Regions from separate parts of the Bradyrhizobium sp. cf659 genome, predicted to be linked through region 2. Evidence: predicted binding sites of a transcription regulator. Region 2 holds the regulator's gene; each other region holds the start of a gene.
What was found. The regulator PhoB, encoded in region 2, activates phosphate uptake and scavenging genes when phosphate is short. The targets are predictions, from matches to a motif close to TGTCATNNANCTGTCAT.

Region 1: a site for PhoB is predicted at 3,565-3,581, ahead of BM118_RS05880 (acetoacetate decarboxylase). Genes of this name have one in related genera too.
Region 3: a site for PhoB is predicted at 8,317-8,333, ahead of BM118_RS27380 (inorganic phosphate transporter). Genes of this name have one in related genera too.

Annotation. Positions count from the first base shown of each region.
Region 1 covers NZ_FOQJ01000001.1:1,173,034-1,183,349, forward strand. The annotation lists gene BM118_RS05865 (MFS transporter) at 1-63, shown strand, start outside; gene BM118_RS05870 (carbohydrate porin) at 70-1,473, opposite strand; gene BM118_RS05875 (transporter) at 1,484-2,500, opposite strand; gene BM118_RS05880 (acetoacetate decarboxylase) at 2,613-3,395, opposite strand; gene BM118_RS05885 (patatin-like phospholipase family protein) at 3,622-4,797, shown strand; gene BM118_RS05890 (hypothetical protein) at 5,297-6,373, shown strand; gene BM118_RS05895 (hypothetical protein) at 6,491-7,036, opposite strand; gene BM118_RS05900 (glutathione S-transferase family protein) at 7,401-8,042, shown strand; partial or broken gene BM118_RS05905 (transposase) at 8,056-8,214, shown strand; gene BM118_RS05910 (TadE/TadG family type IV pilus assembly protein) at 8,319-8,984, opposite strand; gene BM118_RS05915 (TadE/TadG family type IV pilus assembly protein) at 8,988-9,545, opposite strand; gene BM118_RS05920 (TadE/TadG family type IV pilus assembly protein) at 9,555-10,316, opposite strand, start outside.
Region 2 covers NZ_FOQJ01000003.1:232,703-243,018, forward strand. The annotation lists gene BM118_RS15125 (lysylphosphatidylglycerol synthase domain-containing protein) at 1-421, shown strand, start outside; gene BM118_RS15130 (ATP-binding protein) at 479-1,777, shown strand; gene pstS (phosphate ABC transporter substrate-binding protein PstS) at 1,922-2,935, shown strand; gene pstC (phosphate ABC transporter permease subunit PstC) at 3,078-4,067, shown strand; gene pstA (phosphate ABC transporter permease PstA) at 4,072-4,917, shown strand; gene pstB (phosphate ABC transporter ATP-binding protein PstB) at 4,914-5,735, shown strand; gene phoU (phosphate signaling complex protein PhoU) at 5,747-6,463, shown strand; gene phoB (phosphate regulon transcriptional regulator PhoB) at 6,486-7,193, shown strand; gene BM118_RS15165 (GcrA family cell cycle regulator) at 7,446-7,955, opposite strand; gene BM118_RS15170 (aspartate aminotransferase family protein) at 8,412-9,620, shown strand; gene argF (ornithine carbamoyltransferase) at 9,620-10,316, shown strand, end outside.
Region 3 covers NZ_FOQJ01000007.1:344,004-354,319, forward strand. The annotation lists gene BM118_RS27355 (SDR family NAD(P)-dependent oxidoreductase) at 1-677, shown strand, start outside; gene BM118_RS27360 (error-prone DNA polymerase) at 969-4,427, opposite strand; gene BM118_RS27365 (Y-family DNA polymerase) at 4,424-6,016, opposite strand; gene BM118_RS27370 (ImuA family protein) at 5,913-6,701, opposite strand; gene BM118_RS27375 (UdgX family uracil-DNA binding protein) at 6,865-8,274, shown strand; gene BM118_RS27380 (inorganic phosphate transporter) at 8,382-10,010, shown strand; partial or broken gene BM118_RS27385 (transposase) at 10,067-10,316, opposite strand, start outside.

The DNA of each region.
Region 1 (10,316 bases), on a different contig from region 2:
TCGCTGATCGTGCTGGCCCTGTCGCGGCAGCCGAAGCCGAAGACGCAGGCCGCGATGGCGTAAGCCACCCTAGTACCGGATCGTGGTGGTGACGCCGAAGACTGCGGCGTCACCGATCCGCGAAACGCCGCTCGGATCGTTCGGGTTCGGGATGCCGCCCGAGGGGCGGAACACATACTGGAAATACGGCGCCACCAGCCAGCCCGGCTTGACATGCGCCTCATAGATCATCTCGATCAGGGTCTCGTTGCTGCGCACCGGGCTCTGCACGCCGGTGAAGGCCTGCGTGTCGAGATCGAGATTGCGGGCGGTGTTCGAGATCCGCATATAGGCCATCGCGACGCCGAAGCGATCGAGCGGACGGCTTGGGACAAATCCGACGAAGCCGATGCCGCCGTCGACATAGAGATCGATCAGATTGCGGTCCGGCGGGCCGTAGGCGATGCGGCCGAAGGCGGTGATGCCGGGGATGGACGCAGACGTGCTGTTGTCCTTCACCTCCGGCGGGCGGTAGAGCACCTGCTCGATCACGGCGAAGATGCCGTAGTTGCCGCGAAGCTTGGCCGGAACGCCGCTTCCAGAGGGATCGGCGATCGACAGGCCCTCCGCGGTAAAACGCTGGCTGTCGAACGAGCCATAATGCTTCCAGGCGCCCGGCGTGAAATTGCCGGCGAGCGGACGGCCGCCGATATCGATGTCGTAGTTGAAGCGGACCTGCCCGATCACCCAGGGCGGATCGTTGACGCGGAATGCGAGGCCGTGATGGTCGCGCAGCTGCGGATCGGCATCGCCCGGCCCGGACGGATCGCCGTTGAACACCGCGCCATAGGCGGTGATCTGGTCCGACAGCGCGGCCTTGACGCGAATGCCGGGCACCGCGATCGGCGGTGCCGGGCCGCCGGCCGGGAGGTTGCTCGCCTTGATGGCGGGCCAGCCGAAGGTGCCGTTGATGAAGAGGTCGTCGGTCTGGCTGTCGAAGAACTCGACATCCGCGGCCTGCTGGCCGGCCCTGATGTTCAGCCTGTCGCCAAAGAAGCTTTGCTCGAAATAGGCGTTGTAGAGCCGCTGGTCCGGCAGCGCCTCGATCTCGCTGATGGTGGCGAGGTTTTGCACGTAGTTGCGCGAGAGCCCGCGGCCGTAGATCACGAAGGCGTTGGCATAGAACCGGCCGCCGGTCCAACCGACGAGCTTGTCGAGATCGGCATCGACCGAGAGATCGAGGCGACCGAAATGGATGGCGCCGCGCGCAACGCCGCCGGACACATTGCCAATATTGTCGGCGATATAGGTGGCGCCGAAATTCAGGCCCTTGTTGGCGAGCCCGTCATGCCATTCGTTGAACCATTTTGGCGCCAGCCACTCGGCCGCGCTTTCGTCCTTGGCGCCGGCGCGCGCGCTCGTGCTGGCCAAGGTGCATGCCAGCGCAATTGCAGCCACGCTTCGCAGCGGAGATCTGTCGGCAGTGCCGTTCACGGCTGGTGCGCTACTTGAAAATGCCCGTGCGCCGCATGAACAAATAGGAGGCACCGACCGACGAGGCCATCAGCACCGCCGCCCAGAGAAATCCACTCTCGACGTCAGTCAGCGGCAGGCCCTTGGTGTTCATGCCGAAGATGCCGGTGATCAGCGTCGGCGGCAGCAGCAGCGAGGTCACGATGGAGAGCGTGTGGAGGTGGCGGTTGCTCTCCTCCTCGTTCTTGAAGCGCAGCTCCTCCTCGAGCAGGCGGCTGCGCTCGCGCAGCTCGACGATGTCGTGATCGAGGCCATCGAGCCGCTGCGCCAGCTTGCCGGCGTGGATCCGCAAGGCCGGCGACAGGTGATCGGTGTTCTTCTGGTCGAGCCGGTGAAACAGCACGCGCAGGCCGGTGAGCTGACGATGCAGCCTGACGCAGGTCCGGCGCAGCCGGCCGAGGGTGCGGCGCATCTCCGGCCTCGCCTCGTCGGCGAGGATGCGTTCCTCGATGCCGTCGATCTCCTGCCCGAGCTTGTCGGCCATCCTGTCCAGCGTGTCGGCGACCTCGTCGACGATCTTTTCCAGGAGATGGGCGACGTTGTCGACGCGGTAGCCGCCTTCGAGCACCCGGCGCGTCGCATCCGCCGAGCACAGCGCCTGATGGCGGCCACTGACCAGCAGGTGCTCGGTCATGGCGAAGCGCAGGAACGCGGTCTCTTCCGTGGGACTGTCGATGTCGCGCACGAGGTCGGAGAACACGCCGTAGACGCAGTGGTCGATGACATGGAGCTGCTGGAACGTGTCGTTCGACAGCAGCAGTTCGCGCGCAAGCGGCGGCAGCTGTGAGGCCGCAATCCACGGCCGCGCCCGCGCGTCGGTCAGGTTGAAATGCAGCCAGAGCCGGCCGTCATGGCTGAACTCGATCGGCCGGTCGATCGGCAGCGCCTCGGCGCTGCCGTCGCTGTGCAGTCGGAACGCCCAGACGAGGCCCGGAATGGCAGGCTCAGCCCCCGATATCGCGCTGACAAGCTTTGCCGGCTCAGCCATGGTCGCCCCAACCGTCAACACATGCCCCGTCTCCGGAAGATGGCTGACGGCATCTTCCGGACCTCGCGGGTACTCAATTACGCCTTTGTTACAGTATGATGATGGCGCCGCCCTACTCCGCGGCCAGCCCCGTCGCGGCCGCCGCCTCGGCTTCCCTGATGTAGTCGTGCACGACGCGGCCGAACGGCAGCGTCAGATCGGCGATGTAGTGATGCGCGCCGACGACGCGGCGAACCGGGAAATCGGCAACCGGCGCATTGACGTGCGGCACAAGGTGAAGACGTCCGGGCCCCATCCAGGAGCCCTTCGGCACGATATCGGTGAGGTTGATCGCGACGAGCTGGCAGACGTCGAGACGGCCGTCGACGCCCGGGATCATCTTCAGATTCACCTGCGTCTTCGACAGCGTCGCGCGGGTGAGATCGCCGTTGCCGGCCATGCTCTCGTGCTTGTAGCCCATCGTGCCCATGGCGACGAGCTGGCCGGCATATTCCAGCGTGCCCGTCAGCGTGTCCTTGACGATCTCGAGCTTGGGATGGGCGTATTTCTTGGGAAAGCCCCAGATCTCGCGGCCCGCGGCGATCGGCGGATCGTCGTCGAGATACATCTGCGAGACGAAGTTGACCTCCTCGCCATGCAGGCGCGCAGGGATGACGAGCCCGGACTCGGTGTAACTGCCGAAGCCGGAGGAGTCCGGCATCCTGATCCATTCGTAATGCACGATCGGCTGGTCGATCGGCTCCAGCGGCTCGGGCAGGCCGGCGCGGATCAGGTCCGGATCGGTCTCGTAGGTGATGACGAGGAATTCGCGGTTGACGAAGCGATAGGGACCGGCCGGATAGCTCGGTCCCGCGGCCGGCATGGACGGAAGTCTCAGCACATCTTCCCTGCGCATCGCTGGTCTCCTCATGTCTGTGATGCCTGCCCGGCAGCGTCGGGCGGCGATGCAAATTGCTAGCGGCCGTCATTGACTGCGATGTGAAGGATTTCCGTCAGGCGCGCGACCCACGTGCCATTCCCGTTGCGATTGACCTGCATGCAGATGATGCATCGGGCACCGACCCTGTCATCACGCCGTCACCGCGGGACGCAATCGTTCGGTGAAGGCAGGAGGCATCGCCATGGACGCCCGCACGTCGCAACCGACTTATCAGACCCATCAGCCTCCCGCGCGGGGCTGGCGTCCCGAGCGCTGCGACCGCGTCGCGCTGGTGCTGCAAGGCGGCGGCGCGCTCGGCGCCTACCAGGCCGGCGTCTATCAGGCGCTGCACGAGGCCGGCATCGAACCTGACTGGGTCTGCGGCGTTTCGATCGGCGCGATCAACTCCGCCATCATCGCCGGCAACAGGCCGGAGAAACGGTTAGATGCGCTGCAAGTCTTCTGGGAGCGCATCACCAACCGCAAGGTCTGGCACTACACGCCGGATGGCGACGTCTTCCGCCAGTGGCGCAACCTCACCAGCGCGTGGATGACGTCAGCCATGGGCCAGCCCGGCTTCTTCAGCCCGCACCAGGTCAATCCCTGGTTCAGCCCGGTCGGCGCCAGAACCGCGACGAGCTATTACGACACGACACCGCTGCGCGAGAGCCTGCGCGAGCTCGTCGACTTCGATCTCATCAACGAGAAGAAGGTCCGCTTCGCGGTCGGCGCGGTGAACGTGCTCTCCGGCAACTTCATCTATTTCGACAACGCCCATGACGAGATCGGGCCGGAGCACATCATGGCCTCCGGCGCCCTGCCCCCGGCGTTGCCGATGGTGCGGATCGGCACCGATCATTTCTGGGACGGCGGCATCGTCTCCAACACCCCGCTCCAGCATCTGCTCGACCAGGAGGACGCGCTCAATTCGCTGGTGTTCCAGGTCGACCTGTTCAGCGCTCGCGGCGTGCTGCCGCGCTCGATCCAGGACGTGATGGCCCGCCACAAGGACATCATGTATTCCTCGCGCACACGCCACAACACCGACGTCTATCGCCGCACGCACAATCTCAAGGTCGTGCTCTACAAGGCCCTGGCGAAGCTGCCGGAGGAGCAACTCTCCGACGAGGAGCGCAATCTCAAGGCCAGCCTCTGCCATATGCCCGAGATCGCGATCCTGCACTTGATCTACCAGCAGAAGGCTTATGAGGGCGACGCCAAGGACCACGAATTCTCGGGCACCTCGATGCGCGAGCACTGGGCCAGCGGCTTTGAGGACACCAAGCGCACGCTGAAGCGGCGCGACTGGATCAAGATGCCCGAGCAAGGCATGGGGCTGGTGGTGCACGACGTGCATCGGGAGACGGAGAGCGCGTAGCGCGGCGACGCTCGCGGCAAGCCTTCCGCGAAAAACTCGAAAACAACCCCATGCAATGTAGCCGATGGCCGGCGGCAGATGCCTCCTGCATCTGCAAGACCATTTGGCACGTTGGGCAAAACAGCGGCATCACGCCATCCTGCCGCAACCGTACGATGCTCAATGAAGGATGCTTCGCAGGGTATCGGCTGACCACGCAATCCCCTGCACGAGAGTCAACTCGGCTGCACCACATTGCGACGCGAACGGACGTGTCGCGGCTTGCCTTCGTAGCTGACACGAACTCTTCTGCCGAGGTCGGCGTCTCTCCCTCCTCGACCGCCCGACGTGCATGAAGATGTCAGCGCCGATATCCTTCAATCGGATGACGGCGTCGGATCGTGACTTTGATAATGAGTCACCACTGAGCGGCCATGAATTTAGCAGCGACAGGTTCCGCCTCACCAACAGCGAGTGACGAGACGATTTCGCCTGGTCTCGATTGCGAGGAGAGATAGAGATGGCGGTTAGAGCTAGTGTCGAAGATGAACGCTTCTATAAGAAGATAGAGAAATCCCTCGATACCACCGCTAGCTTCTGGACCTTCGCGTCCGAGGGACTGAAGACTTACGACAAATATCGGCGAAGCCCGGCCTCTGGGCCGCTCGCCAGGGCGCAAGCGCTCTTGCACGAGTATAACGAGAGCCCGGTGAAACCCGGCACTCTGTCGAAAGTTCTCGCCAAGGCGGACAAAGCCAAGAAGTACTACGAGTACGTCCGCAGAGTAGAGGATGCAGTTGACGAGACGAAGCGAGACGGCGCGCTTCTTAAGCTCGGCATCAAGATCTCCATGGACCTCGCCAAGAAATGGCTCGGCGCCTCGCTGACGACGCATCCCTACTATGCCTACCACAAGGTCATGCTCGACGCTCTGGCTGACGCACTCAACGCAGCCCACAACAGCAGATCCACCGTCGACGCCTATCGGCGAGCGGTATCCGCCGCAACCTCGACGGCCGTTGCGAAAGAGTTCAAGCGGCTGGAAGGCAGAAAGGTCGAGATCGTCGCGGCACATGTGGAGTTCACGGACAGGATAGGCGTGGCCGCCGACATCGCGCGCGGCTTGATAGACCAGAAGCTCGCTGAAAGAAAAATCCAACAATATGGCGGAACGGCTCGTATTGCCGCAGCCGTCGCCGATCTCCAGGCGTGGCGCGCGATGTGGGCCGGTCTCGCTTGCGAGTCGATGAAGCTCGTTATCATGGCAGGCACCGAGCTCAACGTTGCCGCCGCAGCGATGCACGAGATGCAACAAACGATGGCCAAGCTCATGGGCGGTGGCACCACCAGTGTGCTAGCCGGTCGTGGCGCCATCAACGCCATCGAATGGGAAAAGTACGATCAGATAGTCAACAGGCGGACGCCAGATCGGGCGGCGATGGACCCGGTCGCATTTGCACAGTCCAATCATGGCCGGGCCCTTGCCTGGACCACGGCCCTTGCAGAAATGTGCGATTTCGTCACAAGCGACGAGGTCTACTTCCCAAGCAAATTCAATACTCAGCTCGAGCGACTGAACAAAGTTCTGTACGTCTGATAAGCCTGTCTTTGTCAACGGTTGGGGTGGGCGAAGGCGAGCCGCCAATGGTCTGGCAGCCCGCCGAGGTCTCGTTCCTGCTTCAGTCACATATCGAGATTGATGTCGGCGTTTCCCTCAACTCGTCGTGCCGCGCGGGTTGACGACCGTATAGCCCCGCAAGGAACGCGCGTGCATTCTTGTTGCGTGTCCGCCCGAGTTGGCGTCATACGCCATCCAGATGTCTCCCCCGAGGTGCTGCTCCAGGACGAACACGTGGCCGCGTCGTGCCGCCACCATTCCCGGCGCTGGCGATGTCCGCGGAAAACGCAGCCAGTTGGCCGCAAGATTCAATTCCGGCATCATACGACCAAACACGCGCAGGGCCGCGCCGCAACCGCAGAAGGACGAAGGGCAACCGACCGGTCGACCGCCGACGACCCGATCGCCGGAGACATTCACCGCCGCAACGGCGTTGCCAGCGACGGCCATTGTGAGCTGTCTTGAATTGGGCGCCTGTGATGAGGACCTGGAAACGCGCTCGCGGCGCGTTTGCGAATGCGAGAAGTCGCAAGGCATGATGACATTGCATTCGGGCGCGTGATCAATGCGGTAGGGTCGTGCTTCCGAAGCAATAGAGCTGACGGCAACAAAGAAACACGCAAAAAGAACTGGCTTGAACATTGCAGGACTCCGAGTTGAAGGGTCCTGCCCCGGAAGATGAGCAACTGATAACAGTTTGGCTGAAATGGGCCTAAAGAACGGCCGAAAATGGCTGCATTTGCGAGCCGCTCTCTTCAATCCCCAATAAGCCACACGTTGCGACCGGAATGATTAACTCGCAGAGTACGAACGTCCGCCTTTGACACCTCCAGCGCTTGCGACATGCAACCGGCTTCGCGTTGCGCCGGAAGCGGAAGGTCGCGACCGCCGGCGACGCCGAAGGCGTTGCGCAGGAGTATTCGACGAGCCTTGTACATATCGTGTCAGAGTGGGAATTTCGCTCCCGCGAATTTAGGCACTAAAGCCAGCGTAAGGACGCTCAACTATGCTCACTGTCTATGGCGAAGGTCGTGGGTTCCGTGTCGTTTGGCTGCTCGAGGAATTGGGAGTGGCTTATCGCCTGCGCCCGGTCGATCTGCTCGCTGTCGAGAATGATCCCGATTTTCTTGCGATCAACCCCGCCGGCTTTATCCCGGCGCTACAGGACGGCGAGATGATCATGGTCGAATCGATCGCGATCCTCGAATACCTGCTTGCCCGCCACGGTCCGAGCCCGCTCGCCGTCGCCCCGGATGATCCGGCTTTCGGCGCCTATCTGCAATTCCTCCGTTTGGGAGAGGCTGGGCTCGCTGGACCAATGAACGCCGTCTTCGTCGGTCGCGCACTCGCGCCCGAAGCAGAGCGAAACGCCCGGGTCACGAACTGGGCACTAGAGACCTTTCATAGCCGGCTGGGATTGGTCATCCAGCGTCTCGCAAATCGTCCATTTCTCGCCGGAGACCAGTTCACTGCTGCTGACATTTCAGTGAGCTACGCTCTCCTGCTTGGTCTGCGAACCAGCAATTATACGCCGGGTTCAGTCGAGCGTGCCTATCTCGCCCGCACGACCACACGCCCCGCCTACGCCCGAGCGATGGAAATTTGCCAAGCCACCAAAGCTTGGTCGGAGAGATCACCGACGTTGTAGAGCCAAGTCGCGAATCCACTTCGAGTGGCGCGTGATCGAGCCACTTCCGCCCAATGAGCCGAGAGGCGTGCCGCGTGGCGATGACCGACAGGTGCTGAATGGCATCGTCTGGGTGTTGCGCTCGGGTGCGCCGTGGCGCGATCTGCCCGAGAGATCAATGTCTCGGTCCTCGCGCCAGATACCACGTGCGCCTATCGGGCGTTTGACGCGTCGGGCAGCCGCATCACGCCGTCATTGCCCGCCTGCATCCCGGTCAACCGCCGCCGCCTTGCTCAGCTAGCAGGTCTTCTGCTGCAGATGCTGAACGCATGTGCACGTCGTCGTCATCGTCGAGGAATACTTCACGTCGTAATATGGAAAGCTCGAGTTGGCCGGGCTGTTCGTCGAGCAGCGCGGGAACAGGTAATAGCTGTCGGTCAGCTTGACGGTGCCGGCGATCGTATAGCCGAGGTTGGGTGTGTAGTCATAGGACACCTCGCTCAGGACGAGTGAGATGTTGGCGTTGTTTGGATTGTTCGGATTGGTGGCGGTGAACTGGGACAAGGTCATCTGCTGACCCACGGTTCTCGCCCCCGACGAGTTCGTCGACGTGCTCCATTGCACCGTCGCATTGCCGTTGCTGTCGGTCGAGACTCCAGAGACCGTGATCGTCATCAGGGAGGTGCTGCCGTTCTTGACGGCATAAGGCGCCATGATTGCCGTCGCGGCGCCAAGAATTGCTTGCATGCGGGCCGCGCTCACCTGCGTGTTCTGCGAAACCATGTCGGCGACACTGTGCGCGGTCGCGCTGACCTTGACGTTCATGGCGAGCCCGTTTCCCAGCTCGACGCCGCCGATATAGAGCAGAAGCATGAACGGGGCGACGATGGCGAACTCCGTCGCTGCAACGCCGCGAACGTCGGTTCGCAGGTGCCGTGCGCGAGACGACAAGACGGCGATCATCAGTCAGCTCCCTGGCTCGTTCTGGAACGCGGCGGACGACATGATCAACCGGTTGCCGTTGGAAAGATTCGAGAGATTGAAACCGAGCGGCCCGAGGAACACCGGCCATTGGTACATCACCCGGAGAACGACGATGTCGCCGGAATTGCCGGGATCGTACTGCCAGGTGTTCGTGACCGCTCCCGTGCCGTCGAAGGTCAAGGTCGGAATGCCCGTATTGGCGGCCGACCAGGACGTCGCCACCTGCATGTCGACCATCAGGCCGCTGCAGGTGAACAGGATCACGACCTGGTCGCAGACCTTCTGCTTGAATACGGCCTGCGTCATCTGCGCGGACTGAACCTGTCCCGTCATGACGAGGCGCGCCGATTGGCGCACGACGGATTCGAGCAATTGCTGGGCAAAGAAAACGAGGAACGTCTGAATGAGCGCGATGATGAGGGCGAGGAACGGCGCAGCGACGAGCGCGAATTCGACGGCCGTGGCGCCCCTGCTGTCCCGGGCGAAAGCTGCGCAGCGACCGCCGCGCCTCCTTCTCGTTGTCGCCTGTGGACCAGTCATGGCGCTTCTCTACTGCACGAGGCTTGCGGTGCTTGACGCAACCTTGATGAAGAGGTTCGTCAGCGCTGTAGAAATGTCGCCACCGGTTTGAACGGAGGCATAGAAGCCAGGCGAGGCGCATGATTGCAGGTTTTGTGCGATGGTGCCGGTCAAGGAAGTCGGCTCGTTGTACGGGTCCACCCAGCTCATGTACCAGCTGTTCGTGACCGGGATATTGGGGGTCTTAAGTTGCAAGTATTCCGTATAGAGGACAGCGATCTTAATGCCCCGGTTCTTGATGGTCGCGCAGATCGTCGTGTCGAGCGGCTGCTGGCATCGATTGTTGGAGGCGAGGCTCGCGTTGGGGCAAGTCGAAGCGCCCGAGACGATCTTGTCCTCGACGCCGTCGCTAACAAGGAAGATCACCTCCTGTGGCGTATCTCCCGACACGTTGCTGCCAAGCCCGGGAGTGGGCATGATGTCGTTGAGGCTTTTAAGCGCGCCGGCGATATCTGTGCCATTGTCGGTCTTACAGTTGGTCGTCACAACGACGCAGTTCTGGTAGGCGACCGGCATCAGCGCGATGTTGGAAACCTGGGTTCCGGCGCTGGTCGGGGTAGTCAGCGTGGCCAGTGCGTTCAAACCCAAATCGAACGTATAGAGCGCCGCTTTGTAGGTGGTGTTGTTCAACGCCGACATGCACTGCATGACGCCGCCCGAAACGCCCGACTGCGGGCAGTTCGACCAGCTATTCAGCAACTGGTTGACGGCACTCGTCACGAGATCGATCCG
Region 2 (10,316 bases):
CGGACCGCTGACGCTGCTCCAGATCGCGATCGGCATCATCGATCTCGGCTTCTGCGCGCTCGCGATGTACGTGCTGGTCCCGGACGAGCCCAATCTCGGCTTCGTCGTGGTCGCGGTGATCTTCGTCTCGGCGACCCTGCTCGGTTTTGCCAGCCACTCGCCCGGGGGCCTCGGGGTGTTCGACGCCGCCATGCTGGTCGGCCTTTGGCAGATGGACCGGGAGGAACTCCTCGGCGGCATGCTGCTGTTCCGCGTCCTCTATTATCTGTCCCCCTTCGTCATATCTGTAATCTTGCTGACGTTTCGCGAAGTTATAATCGGCGCCCGATCGAAGCGTTTGCAGCAGGCGGCGCTCAAGCTCGACCCCGGCCCGGCACGTGAAGCCGCCTATGTGAGAGAGCGCAGCGACAGCGGCGCCTGATCGGCCAAGCCGTCAGGACAAGGCCGTCAGGACAAGCCCTTAGGAGAAGCCCGCCCGATGGCGATCGACGCCCCCTCTTCTCCCACCGCGCAGCCCTGGTCCGACCGGCTGCGGCACTCGACGATCATCCTGATCGCCGCGGCGCTGGCGTTGTCGGTCGTGGTCTCGCTCGGCGAAATGTCGGCGTTGCACGCCATTGCCGTGTTCCTCTGCATCGCCGCGGCGGCGCTGATCCCCTGGCGATTGCACGACACCGCCGCCTCGCGCGACGATGTCAGGCGCACCAACCCGGTCGAGAGCGCTGCGGTGGCCGCGGTCGTCGCCGGCATGCCGGACCCGGCGGTGCTGCTCGACCGTGCCGGCCGCGTCATCCATCTCAACGCGGCCGCGGCCCAGCTCGCGCCGGCGCTGCGCAGGAACGAGCTCGCCCAGTTCGCGCTGCGCTCGCCGGAGATCATCACGGCGCTGCGCGAGTCGATCGCGACCACCGAGCCGCGGCGCGCGACCTATCTCGACCATGTCCCGGTCGATCGCTGGATGGAGCTGATCATCACGCCGGTGCCGGTGCCGACCAGCTTCGGCGGCGCCGACAAATGCATGCTGATGACCTTCCACGACCAGACGCCGCTGCGCCGGGTCGAGGAGATGCGCGCCGACTTCGTCGCCAATGCCAGCCACGAGCTGCGCACGCCGCTCGCCGCGCTGTCCGGCTTCATCGACACGCTCCAGGGCCAGGCCAAGGACGACCCCAAGGCGCGCGAGCGCTTCCTCGGCATCATGCACAACCAGGCCACCCGCATGGCGCGCCTGATCGACGATCTGCTCTCGCTGTCGCGGGTCGAGCTGTCGGCCCATGTGCGGCCCGACACCCTGGTCGACCTGCTGCCGATCATCCGCCAGGTCGCCGACGGGCTCGAGCCGCTGGCGCACGAGCGCCAGGTCGAGGTCGAGATCCATCTGCCGGAGCCGCCGGTGATGATCGCGGGCGACCGCGAGGAGCTGCTCCGCCTGTTCGAGAACCTGATCGAGAACGCGCTCAAATACGGCGCCTCGGGCGGACGCGTCATCGTGTCGCTGACCTCGGGCGCCGCCACTGATGGAACTCAGGAAATCCGGGTCATGGTCCGGGATTTCGGCCCCGGCATCGCGCCCGAGCACCTGCCGCGGCTGACCGAGCGGTTCTACCGGGTCGACGTCGGCGACAGCCGCTTGCAGGGCGGGACCGGGCTCGGATTATCGCTGGTGAAACATATTCTTAACCGGCATCGCGGCCGGCTTTTGATCGAAAGCGTGCCCAAACAGGGCGCCACTTTCACCGCCTGTTTTCCCCAGGCCAGGCCCCCGGCGGCAACCTGAAACTCAAGCGATTTCAATTGCTTGAGGTTGTCATCCGACTGTCACGAAACCTTCGTAAAAGCACAGCCGACCGCTCCTAAAGGGGCGGCACGGGGAGCGCGATCGGGCGCGGATGGCGCTTCGCTCCCCTGTATGGAGACCAGCATGAATTTCCTCAAAACGATCGTCGCTGCCGGCTTGGTCGCCGCATCGACGACGGCAGCCTTTGCTGCCGACATCACCGGCGCAGGCGCGACGTTCCCGTTCCCGATCTATTCCAAGTGGGCTGACGCCTACAAGAAGGAGACCGGCAATGGCCTGAACTACCAGTCGATCGGTTCCGGCGGCGGCATCAAGCAGATCCAGGCCAAGACTGTGACCTTCGGCGCCAGCGACGCGCCGCTCAAGGCCGAGCAGCTCGAGAAGGACGGCCTCGTCCAGTGGCCGATGGTGATGGGTGCCATCGTTCCGGTCGTCAACATCGAGGGCGTGAAGCCGGGCGAGATGGTGTTCGACGGCGAGACTCTCGCCAGCATCTATCTCGGCAAGATCACCAAGTGGGACGATGCCGCGATCAAGAAGCTCAATCCGAACCTGAAGCTGCCGTCGGAGGCGATCACCGTGGTCCGCCGCTCGGACGGTTCGGGCACCACCTTCAACTTCACCAACTACCTCTCCAAGGCCAGCGCGGACTGGAAGAGCAAGGTCGGCGAGGGCACCGCCGTCGAGTGGCCGGTCGGCGTCGGCGCCAAGGGCAACGAGGGTGTGTCCGGCAACATCGGCCAGACCAAGAACTCGATCGGCTACGTCGAATACGCCTATGCCAAGCAGAACAAGCTGACCTACGCCGGTCTCGTCAACAAGGCCGGCAAGCCGGTGCAGCCGACCGTCGAAGCCTTCCAGGCGGCCGCCTCCAACGCCGACTGGGCCAAGGCGCCCGGCTACTACGTCATCCTGACCGACCAGCCCGGCGACAAGTCCTGGCCGATCACGGCGGCGACCTTCATCCTCATGCACAAGGATGCCACCGACAAGGCGGCCTCGCAGGAAGCCATCAAGTTCTTCCGCTGGGCCTTCAAGAGCGGCGGCAAGGCGGCTGAAGAGCTCGACTACATCCCGATGCCCGAGGGTGTCGTGACCCTGATCGAGAAGACCTGGGCTGCCGAGATCAAGAGCTAAGCGCTGCTGTCCCGGACAGCGCGCCGGGATCTCAAAAGACCTCCGCTCCGGATCGGCACTGCGCCGCATCCGGAGCGCAAGACCAACAACAAGACCGACAGCAAGCGTTATATAACGGGCACAGGGGATCGGCGTGGCAGAGATGGCCGTTCAGAGCGATGTAATCGACGACGCCGGACCGTATGATCGCGCCAAGGCCTTGAGCGCGTTCAAGCTCGGCGACGTCACCTTCTACTGGATCACGCGGCTCTCCGCGATCTCGGTGCTGCTGATCCTCGGCGGCATCATCGTTTCGCTCATCGTCGGCGCTTTCCCGGCGATGAAGGAGTACGGCGTCTCCTTCCTGTGGACGCAGCGCTGGGCGCCGTCGGCGGATCCGCCCGTGCTCGGCGCGCTCGGGCCGATGTACGGCACGCTCGTCACCTCCTTCATCGCGATGCTGATCGCCATTCCCGTCGGGCTCGGCATTGCGATCTTCCTCACCGAGCTCTGTCCGCAATGGCTGCGCCGTCCGATCGGCATGGCGGTCGAGCTACTCGCCGGCATTCCCTCGATCATCTACGGCATGTGGGGCTTCTTCGTGCTGGGCCCGTTCCTGGCCAACACCTTCCAGCCGTTCATGATCAAGATCTTCGACGGCGTTCCCGTGCTGGGCGCGATCTTCGCCGGTCCCCCGTCCTATCTCAGCCTGTTCAACGCCGCGCTGATCCTCGCCATCATGGTGCTGCCCTTCATCACCTCGATCTCGGTCGACGTGTTCAAGACGGTGCCGCCGGTGCTGAAGGAGGCCGCCTACGGCGTCGGCTGCACCACCTGGGAAGTCGTGCGCAGCGTGGTGATCCCCTATACCCGTGTCGGCATCATCGGCGGCGTCATGCTGGCGCTGGGCCGCGCGCTCGGCGAAACCATGGCGGTGACGTTCATCATCGGCAACTCGTTCCGCATCTCCTCCTCGATCTTCGCCCCGGGCACCACGATCTCGGCGGCGATCGCCTCCGAGTTCGCCGAGAGCGACGGCCTGCATCAGTCCGGCCTGATCCTGCTCGGCCTCCTGCTGTTCGTGCTGACGTTCTTCGTGCTCGCCGCCGCCCGGATGATGCTGATGCGGCTGGAAAAGAAGGCGGGGAACTAAGGCCATGAACCCGATCTATTCACGCCGCCGCCGCAAGGACTTCGTCATCCGCGGCCTCTGCATCGCCGCCGCCGCCTTCGGCGTCACCTGGCTCGCGCTGATCCTGATCACGCTGCTCTACAACGGCGTGGCCGGGCTCAATCTCCAGCTCTTCACCGAGAACACGCCGCCGCCCGGCTCGACCGAGGGCGGCCTGCTCAACGCCATCGTCGGCTCGCTGATCATGACCGTGATCGGCGTCGGCATCGGTGCGCCGCTCGGCCTGTTCGCCGGCACCTATCTCGCCGAATACGGCCGCAACGACAAGCTGACGTCGGTGATCCGCTTCATCAACGACATCCTGCTCTCGGCGCCCTCGATCATCATCGGCCTGTTCATCTACGGCGCGGTGGTGGTGCCGATGCGCGGCTTCTCGGCGATCGCAGGCAGCCTCGCGCTCGCCGTCATCGTCATCCCGGTGGTGCTGCGCACGACCGAGGACATGCTGCTGCTGGTGCCGAACGCGCTGCGTGAGGCGGCGTCCGCCCTCGGCCTGCCGCGCTCGCTGGTGATCAAGCGGATCGCCTATCGCGCCGCCCGCTCCGGCCTCATCACCGGCGTGCTGCTCGCAACCGCCCGCGTCGCCGGCGAGACTGCGCCGCTGCTCTTCACCGCGCTGTCGAACCAGTTCTTCAGCCTGAGCCTGAACAAGACGATGGCCAACCTGCCGGTGACCATCAACAACTTCGTGCAGAGCCCCTACGCCTACTGGAAGCAGCTGGCCTGGAGCGGAGCGCTGCTCATCACCCTGACCGTTCTTGCCCTGAATATTGGCGCGCGCATCCTTGGCGCCGAGAGGACCGCAAAATGAGTGATCTTTCCGTATCGATGAGCGCATCCGGCGGACTGCCCCAGGCGCCGCTGCTGCCGGAAGCGCCGGCCAAGGTGACGGTGCGCAACCTCAACTTCTATTACGGCGAGCACCACGCGCTGAAGAACATCAACCTGACGCTCGGCACCAACCGCGTCACCGCGTTCATCGGCCCGTCCGGCTGCGGCAAGTCGACCCTGCTGCGCATCTTCAACCGGATGTACGACCTCTATCCGGGCCAGCGCGCCACCGGCCAGCTCATGCTCGACCAGACCAACATCCTCGACCCCAGGCTCGACCTCAATCTGCTGCGCGCCCGCGTCGGCATGGTGTTCCAGAAGCCGACGCCGTTCCCGATGACGATCTACGAGAACATCGCCTTCGGCATCCGCCTCTACGAGAAGATCTCGAAGTCCGAGATGGACGGCCGCGTCGAGAAGGCGCTGCGCGGCGGCGCGCTGTGGAACGAGGTCAAGGACAAGCTCAACGCCTCCGGCCTGTCGCTCTCCGGCGGCCAGCAGCAGCGCCTCTGCATCGCCCGCACCGTCGCGGTGCGGCCCGAGGTGATCCTGTTCGACGAGCCCTGCTCGGCGCTCGACCCGATCTCGACCGCCAAGGTCGAGGAGCTGATCCAGGAACTGTCCGAGAACTACACGATCGCGATCGTCACCCACAACATGCAGCAGGCGGCGCGCGTCTCCGACAAGACCGCCTTTATGTATCTCGGCGAGCTGATCGAGTTCGACGACACCAGCAAGATCTTCACGTCGCCGAGCGACCGGCGCACGCAGGATTACATCACCGGCCGGTTCGGCTGAGGAGACGGAACATGGGTTCTGAACATACCGCAAAGGCCTTCGACACCGACCTCCAGGAGCTCACCCGGCTCGTCGCCGAGATGGGCGGGATCGCCGAGCGCATGATCGTCGATTCCGTCGATGCGCTGATCCGCCGCGACGTCGCGCTCGGCCAGCGCGTGGTCGCCACCGACACCGAGCTCGACGCGCTCCAGAAGCGCATCGAGGAGCGCGCCGTGCTCACCATCGCCCGCCGCCAGCCGATGGCGGTCGATCTGCGCGAGATCGTCGGCGCCATGCGCGTTGCGACCGATCTCGAGCGCATCGGCGACCTCGCCAAGAACATGGGCAAGCGTGTCGCCGCGCTGGAGACGGATTTCCATCCGCTCAAGCTGTTCCGCGGCCTCGAGCACATGACCGACCTCGTGCAGCAGCAGGTCAAGTCGGTGCTGGACGCCTATGCCGCGCACGATCTGCCGGCGGCGATGGCGGTGTGGAAGGGCGACGAGGAAGTCGACGCCATCTGCACCTCGCTGTTCCGCGAGCTCCTCACCTACATGATGGAGGATCCGCGCAACATCTCGTTCTGCATCCACCTGATGTTCTGCGCCAAGAACATCGAGCGGATCGGCGACCACGCCACCAACATCGCCGAGACCGTGTTCTACATGATCGAGGGCCAGGCGATCACCGACAAGCGGCCGAAGGGCGACATGACGACCTTCGCCACGACGGTCCCGAATACCTGAAGACGCAAGGAGCGACGACACCATGGGCGCACGCATTATGGTGGTTGAGGACGAGGAAGCTCTCACCGAGCTTCTCCGCTACAACCTCGAAGGCGACGGCTATGACGTCGAGACGGTGATGCGCGGCGACGACGCCGACACCCGCCTCAAGGAACACATCCCCGATCTGATCGTGCTCGACTGGATGCTGCCGGGACTGTCGGGCATCGAGCTGTGCCGGCGGCTGCGGACCCGGCCCGAGACCAAGCAGCTGCCGATCATCATGCTCACCGCGCGCGGCGAGGAGAGCGAGCGGGTGCGGGGCCTTGCGACCGGCGCGGACGACTACATCGTCAAGCCGTTCTCGGTGCCGGAGCTGCTGGCGCGCGTGAAGGGCCTCTTGCGGCGCGCCAGCCCCGAGCGGCTCGCCACCGTGCTCGCCTATGGCGACATCGAGCTCGATCGCGACAAGCGCCGCGTGGCGCGCTCGGGCCGGCCGATCGACCTCGGCCCGACCGAATATCGCCTGCTGGAGTTCTTCCTGGAGCATCCCGGCCGCGTGTTCTCGCGGGAGCAGCTGCTCGACAGCGTCTGGGGCCGCGACATCTACATCGACGAGCGCACCGTCGACGTCCATATCGGCCGCCTGCGCAAGCTGCTCAATCTCGGCCGCGAGCAGGATCCCATCCGCACCGTCCGCGGCGCCGGCTACGCGCTGGATGATCGTTTTGCGAAGGCGGAGCAGACGTAAGTCAGGGCGAGTTGGTCTGGCGAGCTGTCGCCACGATATCGGTGTCGTCCCGGCGAAGGTCGGGACCCATAACCCCAAGGCGCAATTGTTTGTGCGAGAAGGGTAACTCCGAGCCCCTGTAACCACACCTGCTGGTGGTTATGGGTCCCGGCCCCCCGTGCGCAATTGCGCACTCGGCCGGGACGACATCGGAGTATGTCGAGCCGTCATCGCGTGACGGCGCCGTCTTTGCAATCAGCTAGATCCGCGAACTCACCGCGAGGGCTTGGCCGGAGCGCGCCGGCGATCCGCGGCCGGCTGATACGCCACGCGCGAGTGCTGGGCGCAGTAGGGCAGGCCCGACAGCGCCCTGCCGCCGCAGAAGAAGAAATCCGGGCTCGAGGGATCGCCGACCGGCCAGTGGCAGGTCGCCTCGTTCAGCTCCAGCAGCGACAGCCGCTGGCTCATCGGCACCACGTTGTCGTAGGTGACCGGCTCGGCCTCCACCTCGACCTCGAAGGCCTGCGCCAGCGCGGTGTTGCCGCGCGCAATGGGGCGGCTGACCCGCATCATGTGCTGCGCGGGGCGCGCCTTGCGCGGCCGCGGAGCCGCCGATGAGGGGCTCTTGGCGCGGCCGGACAGGCCGAGCCTGTGCACCTTGCCGATCACGGCATTGCGGGTCACGTTCCCGAGCTCGGCTGCGATCTGGCTGGCCGACAATCCGGCCTCCCAGAGCTTTTTCAACTGCTCGACGCGATCGTCGGACCAGGTCAAAACCGTCATTGCACCCTTTCCCTCGCCGTGCGGCTGCCATCCTGGCGCCTCGCGGCGAATGCCTAAGCCTCGAAAAAACCCGTGCCGTCAGAATCCCTTAAGGCTCGCCGGGCGCACCAGATGCGCCCGAACGTTTACGCCGGTACATGAGGACTTAGAGGATCAGAACTGCTGCACGAGATGTCGTATCTGACAAGCCAAACGCTACAATATGGCGTGACTCACGCGCAAGAGTCCGCCGACTCGCTTCCACATGTTCCGTGGCCAAAATCCCGCAAATTCGGCACCGCAAGACTACGGATTCAGCGTTTCGCGAGGCTTTCGGGCGGCATTGACACCCGGTTCACCAGGCCTAAGATAGTGGCGCGTGCCGCCCTTAAAAGGCGGCACGTTTCGTTTTCCGGGCCGGTCAATGGTGCGTTGCGCAATGCACGCTCACACCGTCCGCAACATCAAGTGACCGTCATGACTAACAGCGCAGCACCGCATTTGCTCCCCGTTTTCGCCAGGGCCGACCTCGGTTTCGAGCGCGGAGAGGGCTGCTGGCTGATCGCGACCAATGGCGATCGCTATCTCGATTTTACTTCCGGCGTCGCGGTGAACGCGCTCGGCCACGCCCATCCCGCGCTGGTCAAGGCGTTGCAGGAGCAGGCGACAAAACTCTGGCACATGTCGAACCTGTTCCAGAGCCCGGACGGCGAGAAGCTCGCCGTGCGCCTGTGCAATGAGAGCTTCGCGGACTTCGTGTTCTTCTGCAATTCCGGCGCCGAAGCGCTGGAGGGGGTGATCAAGCTGGTCCGCCATCACCACTTCTCCAAGGGGCATCCGGAACGCTACCGCATCATCACCTTCGAAGGCGCCTTCCACGGCCGCACGCTGGCGACGCTGGCCGCAACGGGATCTGCAAAATATCTCGAAGGTTTTGGTCCGCCGATGGATGGCTTCGATCAGGTGCCGCATGGCGACATCGAGGCCGTCAAGAAGGCAATCGGTCCGCAGACCGCCGGCATCCTGATCGAGCCGATCCAGGGCGAGGGCGGTGTGCGATCGGCGACGTCAGGTTTTCTCAAGGCGCTGCGCCAGCTCTGCGATGAGAAGGGCTTGCTGCTCGCCTTCGACGAGGTGCAGACCGGCATGGGCCGCAGCGGCGATCTCTTCGCGCACAGGCGCACCGGCGTCACGCCTGACGTGATGTCGCTGGCCAAGGCGCTCGGCGGCGGCTTTCCGATCGGCGCGGTGCTGGCGACCGCGGAGGCGGCGGCCGGCATGGGGCCCGGCTCGCACGGCTCGACCTTCGGCGGCAATCCGCTGGCGATCTCGGCTGCGAACGCCGTGCTCGACGTCATGCTCAAGCCCGGCTTCTTCGACCACGTGCAGAAGATGTCGCTGCTGCTCAAGCAGAAGCTTGCTTCCGTGATCGACCGTCATCCCGACATCGTCAGCGAGGTGCGCGGCGAGGGACTCCTGATCGGCATCAAGGCCGTGGTGCCATCAGGCGATCTCGTCGCGGCGCTGCGCGACCAGAAGCTGCTCACGGTCGGCGCCGGCGACAATGTCGTGCGTTTCCTGCCGCCCCTGATCGTCACCGAAGCCGAGATCGAGGACAGCGTCGGGCGGCTCGAACGCGCCTGCGCCGCGATCTCGTCCAGTCAGACCAAGCGGGCGGCAAGCTGATGAGCAAGTCGCCGAAGCACTTCCTCGACATCAACGAGCTCCCGCTGTCGGAGCTCAAGAGCATGCTCGACGCCTCCTCCGCCATGAAGGCGAAGCAGAAGGCGCATCAGCCGGTGAGGCCGCTCGAAGGCAAAACACTGGCGATGATCTTCGAACGTCCCTCCACGCGTACGCGCGTCTCGTTCGACGTCGCCATGCGCCAGCTCGGCGGCGAGCCCATCATGCTCACCGGCGCCGAGATGCAGCTCGGCCGCGGCGAGACCATCGCCGACACCGCGCGGGTGCTGTCGCGCTATGTCGACGCCATCATGATCCGCATCCTCAACCACGACGCGCTGCTGGAGCTTGCGGCCAACGCGACCGTGCCCGTCATCAACGGTCTGACCCGGCGCTCGCATCCCTGCCAGGTGATGGCCGACCTCCTGACCTACCAGGAGCACCGTGGCCCGATCGAGGGCCGGACGGTGGCCTGGACCGGCGACGACAACAACGTGCTGGCGTCCTGGGCGCATGCCGCCGAGCGCTTCAAGTTTCAGCTCAACGTCGCAACGCCTCCGGAGCTGGCGCCGAAGAAGGCGATGCGCGACTGGATCAAGACGTCAGGCGCGCCGATCATGCTCGGCACCGATCCGGAAGCCGCCGTGCGCGGCGCCGATTGCGTCGTCACCGACACCTGGGTGTCGATGGGCGACAAGG
Region 3 (10,316 bases), on a different contig from region 2:
CCAATGTCGCGGTGTGCGCACGCAACGCGGATCAGGTTGCGGCCACCGTCGCTGAGCTGAAGGCGAGCGGTATCAGCGCCACCGGCAGCCCGGTCGACGTCACCGACGGCGCGGCGCTGAAGTCCTGGGTCGAGGGCGCGGCAAAGGAGCTCGGCGGCATCGACATGCTGTTCTCCAATGCCGGCGCGATGGCGCAAGGTCAGGATGCAGCGTCCTGGGAGCAGAACTTCCGGCTCGACGTGCTCGGCGCCGTGCATGCATTCGATGCCGCGCGACCGTTCCTCGAAGCGAGCGGCGAGACAAGCGGTGACGCGGCCTTCGTCATCATCGCCTCGATCTCGGCCGCACAGGCCGATCTCGCGAGCTCCTACGGCCCGATCAAGGCGGCGCTGATCCACATGGCCAAGGGGCTGGCGCGGCAATACGCGAAGAAGAAGATCCGCGTCAACGTGGTCTCACCCGGCACCGTCTACTTCAAGGGCGGCGTCTGGAACATGATCGAGCAGAACATGCCCGAGCGCTACAAGGATGCGATGAAGCGCAACCCGACCGGCCGCATGGCAACGCCGCAGGAGATCGCAAGCGCGGCGGTGTTCCTGGCCAGCCCGGTGTCGTCGTTCACCACCGGCTCCAATCTCGTCGTTGACGGCGCGATCTCGAACCGGGTGAATTTCTAGGGGCTGGCGCGCGGGACTCCCTCCGCTGTGATGGCCGGGCTTGGCCCGGCCATCCACGCGCTGCCGCGCGCAGAAGACGTGGATGCCCGGGTCAAGCCCGGGCATGACGACTGAGAGTGTGGCGCGCGGTCGCTCAACAAACTCGATCTCGTCCTGGCGAAAGCCAGGACCCATAGCCACCGAGAGCAGTTTGGCGAAAACTCCCAATGGCCATCGGCGAGCGTAACAACGACCCGTTGGGGTAATGGGTCCTGGCGTTCGCCAGGACGACATGGGAGAGAGATGACATCCTCAATGAAAATCCCGGGACGGCGGCAGGATGCGGACGTTGCGGGGATGGCGGATTTTCTGCGCCGGCGCGTCGGCGTGATCGCGGCGGTCGTCGTTGAGCGGCTCGATCAGCGCGGCGCCTGATGGCACCGGATGCTTGCGGGTCAGCGCGTCGTTGGCAAGGCCGATCAGATCGTGCGAGCGGTCGACCATGCGCTGGGCGATGAGATGCGTCACCTTCTCGGGGCTGCTCTGGATATAGCCTTCGACCAGGATGAGACGCGCGCCCATCACTTCCTTGCGGTACTGCTCCATGATCTTGGGCCACACCACGACATTGGCGATGCCGGTTTCGTCCTCGAGCGTCATGAACACGACGCCGCTAGCGCTGCCCGGCCGCTGCCGGACCAGCACCACGCCGGCGCAGCGGACGCGCCGCCGCTCGTTCTGATGATTGACGTCCTTGCAGGCGACGACGCGCTCGCGCGAAAACGTCTCGCGCAGGAATTCCATCGGGTGGCCCTTCAGCGACAGCCGGATGGTCTGGTAGTCCGCGACCACCTGCTCGGGACGCGGCATCACGGGCAATGGCTTTGCATGCTCGTCGGGCTGCTCACGGGCGGTGGCGGCCTCGAACAGCGGCAACGGCACGCCGTCGGGCAGCCGCCGCACCTGCCACAGCGCCTCGCGGCGATCGAGCCCGAGCGAGCGGAACGCGTCGGCATCGGCGAGCAGGATCAGCGCGCGCTTGGGCAGGCCGGTGTCGCGGGCGAAGTCTTCCAGCGAGGTGAAGGGACGGCGGTTGCGGGCGGCGACGATGCGGTCGGCCCAGTCCAACTCCCCGCCGTCATTCCGGGGCGTCGCGTCAGCGATAAACCCGGCATCCTTTCCGCCAGGCGTAGGCGGCCCGATGGATTCCGGGCTCGCGCCAAGCGGCGCGCCCCGGAATGACAGCTGAGAACGTTTCAAACTCTCTTCGTCTTCATCGAGCCAATGGAAACCGTCGATCTGGCGGAAGCCCAGGCGCACGGCGCAATATTTGCCGCCAGTATTCTCCAGCGTGTTCTGCGCAAAGCTGTAGGACACGTCGATGTCGCGGACCTCGACGCCGTTCTTGCGGGCATCGCCGACGATCTGCGCCGGCGCGTAGAAGCCCATCGGCTGCGAGTTCAGCAGGCCGCAGCAGAACGCGTCGGGGTGATGATATTTCAGCCACGAGGAGATGTAGACGAGCTGCGCAAAACTCGCCGCGTGGCTCTCAGGAAAGCCGTAACTGCCAAACCCCTTGATCTGGTCGAAACAGCTTCTGGCGAAGTTGGGATCGTAGCCGCGCGCGACCATGTTGCCGATCAGCTTGTCCTCGTATGTGCCGATGGTGCCGACATTGCGGAACGTCGCCATCGAGCGGCGCAGGCCGTTGGCCTCCTCGGAGGTGAATTTGGCCGCCTCGATCGCGATGCGCATTGCCTGCTCCTGGAACAGCGGCACGCCCTTCGTCTTGTGCAGCACCTTGTAGAGCTCGTCCGCGGGACCATGCTCGGGCGATGGCGAGGGATAGCTCACCTTCTCCTGGCCGTTCCGCCGCCGCAAATACGGATGCACCATGTCGCCCTGGATCGGCCCCGGCCGCACGATCGCGACCTCGATCACGAGGTCGTAGAACGTCCGCGGCTTCAGGCGCGGCAGCATGTTCATCTGGGCGCGGCTCTCGACCTGGAACACGCCGAGCGATTCCCCGTCACACAGCATGTCGTAGACTTTGGGATCGTCCTGCGGAACGCTCGCCAGAACCCAATGCTCGCCCTTGTGGTCCGCGATCAGATCAAAACATTTGCGGATGCAGGTCAGCATGCCGAGCGCGAGCACGTCGACCTTCATCATGTTGAGCGCGTCGACGTCGTCCTTGTCCCATTCGATGAAGGTGCGGTCGTCCATGGCGGCGTTGCCGATCGGCACATAGGTGTCGAGCCGGTCCTGGGTGAGCACATAGCCGCCGACATGCTGGGAGAGATGGCGCGGGAATTCGATCAACTCGGTCGCAAGCTCAACCGCGAGGTTGATCATGGGGTTTTGCGGATCGAGCCCGGCCTGCTTCACCTGCATGTCGTTGAGGCCACTGCCCCAGCTCCCCCAGACGGTGTCGGCGAGCGCGGCGGTGACGTCCTCGGTCAGGCCCAGCGCCTTGCCGACGTCGCGGATGGCGCTGCGCGGACGATAATGAATGACGGTGGCGATGATCGCGGCGCGGTGGCGGCCATAGCGGCGATAGACATATTGCATCACCTCCTCGCGCCGCGAATGCTCGAAATCGACGTCGATGTCGGGCGGCTCCAGCCGCTCTTTGGAAATGAAGCGCTCGAACAACAGATCGACCTTGGTCGGGTCGACCGAGGTGATGCCGAGCACGTAGCAGACGGCCGAATTCGCCGCCGAGCCGCGGCCCTGGCACAGAATATTCTGGCTGCGCGCGTAATGGACGATGTCGTGCACGGTGAGGAAGTAGTGCGCGTATTTCAACTCGGCGATCAGCGCGAGCTCTTTCTTGAGTGTGGCACGCAGCTTGTCATCGATTTCGCCGGCGAAATATTTATCGACGCCCGCCCAGGTCAGATCCTCCAGATGCCCTTGCGCGGTCTTGCCCGGCGGCACCGGTTCGTCCGGATATTGATATTTGAGCTGGTCGAGCGAGAAGTCGATCCTGTTCACAAAGCGCATGGTCTCCGCGATCGCCTCGGGAAAGTCCCGGAACAGCCGCGACATTTCTCGTGGAGTTTTGAGAAAGCGCTCGGCATTGGCCTCGAGCTTCCGTCCGACCGCCTCGATCGTGGTCTTTTCACGGATGCAAGTCAGCACGTCCTGGAGGGGGCGGCGGCCGGGATCGTGGTAGAGCACCTCGTTGGTCGCGAGCAGCGGCACCCTTGCTTTTCCCGCGAGATCATCGAGCCGCGCCAGGCGACGCCGGTCGTCGCCGCGATAGACCAGGCTCGCCGCCAGCCACACGCCATCGGCGCGGGTCGCCTTGAGCGTTGCAAGAACATCCAGCGCCTGCGCCGGCTCGAAGCGATGCGGCAGGGTCAGGACCAGAAGCTGGCCTTCCGAAAACTCGAGGAGATCAGGGAAGGTGAGACGACACTCGCCCTTCTCGATCCGCGTGATGTCGTCGCCGCGCTTGCCCCTGGTGAGAAGCTGGCAGAGCCGTCCATAGGCTGCGCGGTCGCGCGGATAGACAAAAATGTCGGGCGTGCCGTCGATGAAGACGATGCGCGTGCCGATCAGCAGCTTTGGCTTGTGCAGCACCTTGTCATTGTCGAGCTCCTTGTAGGCCCGCACCACGCCGGCAAGCGTGTTGTGATCGGCAATGCCGATCGCGGGAATGCCGAGGATGCTCGCCTGATGCACATAGGCGCGCGGATCCGAGCCGCCGCGCAGGAACGAGAAGTTGGTGGTGATGCCGATCTCGGCATAAGCGGACGCGGTCATGCGAAGAGACCGTGCACATACCAGCCGGGAGGAACCGGCTTGCCGTCGTCGTCGAACACCTCTCCCTCGTAAAGACCGTCGCGAAAAATCCAGAAGCGCAGGCCTTCGGCATCCTCGATGCGGAAATAGTCCCGCGTGAACTGCTTGCCGTCCTGCCGCCACCATTCCATGGCGATGCGTTCGGGCCCTTCCACGCGCACCACCGCATGCAGTGCGCGGCGCCAGGTGAATTGATGCGGCGGACCATCAGGCACGGTCGCGAACGGCACCTTGATCGGCTCAGGCTTGTCGAACAGCCGCAACGGGCGCAGCGGCGGCTCGCTCTCGACACGTGCCGGCCATTCGGCCTGCATGGCGGCGGCGAGATGATGCTGCGCCGGCGCGGCCATCACCGCACATTCAGGGATATGCGTGTCCTGCGGCAGGTGCACGACGACGCGCTTGCCACCGATCCCCGCGGCGATGCGGTCGATCAGCGCGGCGAGCTCGTCATTGTCGTGGACATGGGCGTCGAGATCGCGCTGCTCCTGCACCACGATCTCGGTGCGGCTCGCCGACAGCCGCACCATGTCGAAGCCGAAGCCGGGATCGAGGGGATCGGCGAGCGCATCGAGCCGCTCGCGGAACAGGCGGTCGATGACGGCGCTTCGCGTCACCGGACGTCCGGTCTCGACCATGATCGCGCGCACCACGCCATCGGTGCGGAAGAAGGCGGCCTCCAGCCGCCGCGCGCCCTTGCCCTGCTTCTCCATGGACGCGATCAACGTGTCGGCGAGCCGCGACAGCGTCATCGCGATCATGGTGTCGGTCGCGATCGGCTCGGCAAAGCGCTTCTCCACGATGTAGTCAGGCAGCGGCTTTCGCGGATTGATCGGCGCATCGCCCTGCCCCAGCGCGTGCGCGAGCAGCGTGGAGAACCGCGCGCCGAACCGCGCCGTGATTTCGTGGGCGCTGCGCGATGCGACATCGCCGATGGTCTTCAGGCCGGCGCGGCGCAGGCCGGTGGTGATGGCCTCGCCCGCGCCGAGCGCGGACACCGGCAGCCGGCTGATCGCCTCCGCCTCCCCGCCATCGGCGACGATGGTGCCTGTGACCTGCCGCGTCAGCGTGCGCGCGCAGACCGAGGTGCCGGCAATCGCCGCGCTGACGGCAAAGCCTTGCCGGCCGAGCGCGCGAACCAGCGTCTGCAACAGCGCGGCTTCCCCGCCGAACAGATGCGCGCAGCCGGTGATGTCGAGAAACAGCCCGTGCGGCGGATCGAGCGCAACCAGCGGCGTGAAGCGGTCGCACCAGTCGGCGATGTCGCTCAGTGTCTTCGCATCGGCGACGACATCGGCATCGAACACCCGCAAGTCCGGGCACATCGCCCGGGCATTGGCCAAGGGCTGGCCAATATGCAGCCCGAGACGCGACGCCGCATCGTCGAGCGCATGGATCACCAGCGCATTGGTGTCCTTGATGACGACGACGCTTGGCTCGTTGTCCTTATGCAGTCCGGCGCTGCCAAGAAACCGCTGGATCCGGTCGATGGGCAGGCGCGGCAGCCACAGGCTGAGGATACGACGACGGTTCACTGAACTGGCACTCATCACATTTCCATTCCATGATCCACCGGCCGCATGGGCCATGACGATTACGCAACAGCTCGGCATCGAAGCGCGGCGCGCCCCAGGCACTCCACATCGAGCCCGGCGGCGAATGCGCCGCACGCAGCATCCATCGTGTCTCCGCGGTCGAGGGCAGCGGCTGCGCGGCCATCCGCAGCAGCAGGCCGGTGACGCCGGAGCCTTGCGCGGCCAGCGTCAGCTTGCGGCTCGCCACGAGATCGAACTGCCGCGTCTCGCCCCAGAGCTCGAGCACGACCGCGCCGAGCGCATCGCAGGCGAGTGCATCGGCCGAAGTGCGCAGCGCACTCTCCACATCGGCCGCACGCACCATCACCACGCGGCGCGGGTCGAGGCCGAGCTCGGCGAGCCCGCTCATCGACAGCGCGCCGGCTTCCAGTTCCGAAAAATCCTGCCGCACCCACAGCAGCGGCCGGCGCGCGGTCACGCGTCCCGCAACGCCCATGACAAACCCGGTCGCGGCGGCGCCCTGGCGCCCCTCGCAAAACACCTCGTGGATCGCCGCACGCGCAAGCCCGCCCTTCAGCGCGCTGTCGACCTCGCCGTGGCCAAGCGCGACGCGATCGTGCTGATGCACGACCTCCGCCGTCTCGATGCGCTCGATCTGGCCGCGCAAGGTCGCAAGCGCGCTCATGCGTGCGCCGCTCATGCTCGCCGCTCCTTTGAGATGAGTGCCGTGGCTCAAAAATAAGAACCCGTGGCTGGCTCATTTGTTCATGATATGTTCTAATATAAAGCTAACGGCGCCCTGGGAGTCAATCGAATTGGCGCGCCTTCGGATTCATGAGCGGAATCAAGAGGATTCGAGTGCCATGTACCTCGTCACCCTGGACAGCGAGACCGATTTTGACGGCTGGCGCAAAGCCGCACGCGCATTCGCCCTGCATCACGTCGCCCCGGCGGACGTGGTGTGGCACGTGCAAGGCCAGACGGACGACCAGATGCCCCCCGGCCTGTCCGAAGCGCCGAGCCTTCCGCCGATCGAGACCGAGAGCACGTTCACCGTGCCGGCCCATTTCATCGAGCTTGCCCGCGTCGCGATCCTGCATCGTGGCGGCGAGCGTTTTGCGCTGCTCTATCGCCTGCTCTGGCGGTTGAAGGCCGATCACGACCTGCTCGCAACGATGAGTGATCCCGACGTGGCGCAGGCAACCGCGATGGCTGGCAGCGTGCAGCGCGATACGCAGCGGATGCGCGATCTCGTCCGCTTCCGCGAGATCGGGCGCGAGCAGAAGGCGCATTACGCCGCCTGGTTCGAGCCGGAGCATCACATCGTCGCATTCGCCGCGCCGTTCTTCGCGCGTCGTTTTGCCGACATGCCCTGGTCGATCCTCACGCCTGACGTTTGTGCCCATTGGAACGGTCACGCGATCTCCTTCACGCCTGGGATCAGCCGGGCGGAGTGGCCGGCCCCAGGCCGCCTGGAGGAAACCTGGCGGCGCCATTTCCAACCCGACCGGCTGACGACGACTGACGCGCCGGTGAAGCGCCGGAGGAACCTCCAGGACGCATCGACACTTGGATCGATACTTGGACCCCTGCTCGCCGATGCCGAACGCTGGACCGGCGGACGGATCTCTCCACGTCCGGAAGCCATCATGGGACACAAAGCAGCCGCCAACGATCTCGAAGCGCTCCGCGAGGAGGCCGCGCATTGCCGTGCCTGCCCGCTCTACAAGGACGCGACGCAAACCGTGTTCGGCGAAGGGCCGAAAGACGCCACCATCATGCTGGTCGGCGAGCAGCCCGGCGACAAGGAAGACCTCGCCGGCCATCCCTTCGTCGGCCCCGCCGGCCAGATGCTCGACCGCGCGCTGGAGGAAGCCGGCGTCGATCGCAAGAAGGTCTATGTCACCAACGCGGTCAAACACTTCAAATTCGTGCCGCGCAGAAAAATCCGCCTGCATCAGAAGCCGAATACACAGGAGATCCGGGCATGCCGGCAATGGTATGAGCGGGAGCTGGCGGCCGTTCAACCCGATCTCGTCGTGGCGATGGGCGCCACCGCCGCACAAAGCGTGTTCGGCAAGATCACCCCAATCGGCAAGACCCGCGGCCGGCTGATCGACCTTCCCGACGGTTGCAAGGCTTTGGTGACGGTGCACCCGTCCTATCTGCTGCGGCTGCCCGATCCGGAGGCCAAGGTGCTGGAATATCAGCGCTTTGTCGAAGATCTGAAGATCGCGGCCAACTTGCAGAAGAAATCCGCGCGCGCCGCCTAAATCGCCTAAATAGCGGCGGGAAAACGCCTTTCAACCGCCGCTTGTCATCCAGCCTTCAAATCCATCGCGGACAATACCCTTACCTGAAAGTTAAGGGGCGTCCTGACATGACCGATGTAGCATTCGACCGCGCGGTAGCCGATCCCGCGCCGATCCAGCCGGCCTCGCGGCCAAATCTCGACAAGGGCTTCAATCCGCTGACGATGATCCTGTTCTTCGGCATCCTCGCCGCGGGCCTGCTGTTCGTCGCCTACAGCATCTATGCCGACGTCAACGCGACCGGCACGCGGGTGACGACCTTCCTGCCCTACATCCTGCTGTTCGTCGCGCTGCTGATCGCGCTCGGCTTCGAATTCGTCAACGGCTTCCACGACACCGCCAACGCGGTGGCGACCGTGATCTACACCCATTCGCTGCCGGCCGAAGTCGCCGTGATGTGGTCGGGCTTCTTCAACTTCCTCGGCGTGCTCCTGTCCTCCGGCGCGGTCGCCTTCGGCATCGTCTCGCTGCTGCCGGTCGAGCTGATCCTTCAGGTCGGCTCCAGCGCCGGTTTCGCGATGGTGTTCGCGCTTCTGATCGCCGCGATCCTGTGGAATCTCGGCACCTGGTTCTTCGGCCTGCCCGCCTCGTCCTCGCATACGCTGATCGGCTCGATCATCGGCGTCGGCATCGCCAACGCCGTCATGCGCGGCCGCGACGGCACCTCGGGCGTGGACTGGAGCAAGGCGACCGAGATCGGCTACGCGCTGCTGCTGTCGCCGCTGTTTGGCTTCATCTGCGCCGCTGTGCTGTTGCTGCTCCTCAAATTCGTCGTGCGCAACCCGGCACTCTATTCTGCGCCCGAAGGCAACAAGGCGCCGCCGCTCTGGATCCGCGGCCTGCTGATCGCGACCTGCACCGGCGTCAGCTTCGCCCACGGCTCCAATGACGGCCAGAAGGGCATGGGCCTGATCATGCTGATCCTGATCGGCACCGTGCCGACCGCCTACGCGCTCAACCGCGCGCTGCCGGAATCCCAGGTCGCCCAGTTCCAGAAGACCTCGGAGGCCGCCTCCAAGGTGATCTCGGCCAAGGGCGCCGGCCACAGCATCATCGGCGATCCCCGTCCGGCGGTGACGCAGTACATCGCGCTGCATCACATCAACGAGGGCACCTATCCCTCGCTCGCCGTGCTGGTGAAGGATGTCGGCGACCAGGTCGCCAAATACGGCACGCTGAACAAGGTGCCGGCGGAAGCCGTCGGCAACACCCGCAACGACATGTACCTGACCTCGGAAGCGATCCGCTTCCTGATGAAGGACAAGGAAAACGATCTCAGCAAGGAAGAGGTCGCAACCCTCAACGCCTACAAGGGCTCGCTCGACGCCGCCACGAAGTTCATCCCGAACTGGGTGAAGATCGCGGTCGCTATCGCGCTCGGTCTCGGCACCATGATCGGGTGGAAGCGCATCGTGATCACGGTCGGCGAGAAGATCGGCAAGACCCATCTCACCTATGCGCAAGGCGCCTCCGCCGAACTCGTCGCCGCGGCCACGATCGGCGCCGCCGACGTGTTCGGCCTGCCGGTCTCGACCACCCACGTGCTGTCGTCCGGCGTCGCCGGCACCATGGCGGCGAACGGTTCGGGCCTGCAATGGTCGACCATCCGCAACCTGCTGATGGCCTGGGTGCTGACGCTGCCCTGCGCGATCATGCTGTCGGCCACGCTCTACGTGATCTTCTCGCGGATCTTCTGAAGACCTCTCCTCTCCCTCTCCCTCTCCCCGTTCTTACGCAGGGCTGTCCGGGGAAGTTAGGCATAGGATAGCTCGATCTGGTCTGGGTGGCTGTGGGATCTGCGTTTGCTTGGGTTGATGGGTGGAGGCTTGTCGATTGCGGCGATGGCCCGGCGCGTGAATAGAAGCTGGCTGACGAGTTCAGCGAACCTGATCGGAAGCATGGCGAGGCAGTTGGCTTTGGCGGCGATACGCAGCAACAGGTAGGCGATCATTGCGGCAAACACCTGGAGCCGGACCGCATTGTCGTTGGCGCCGAGAAATTTG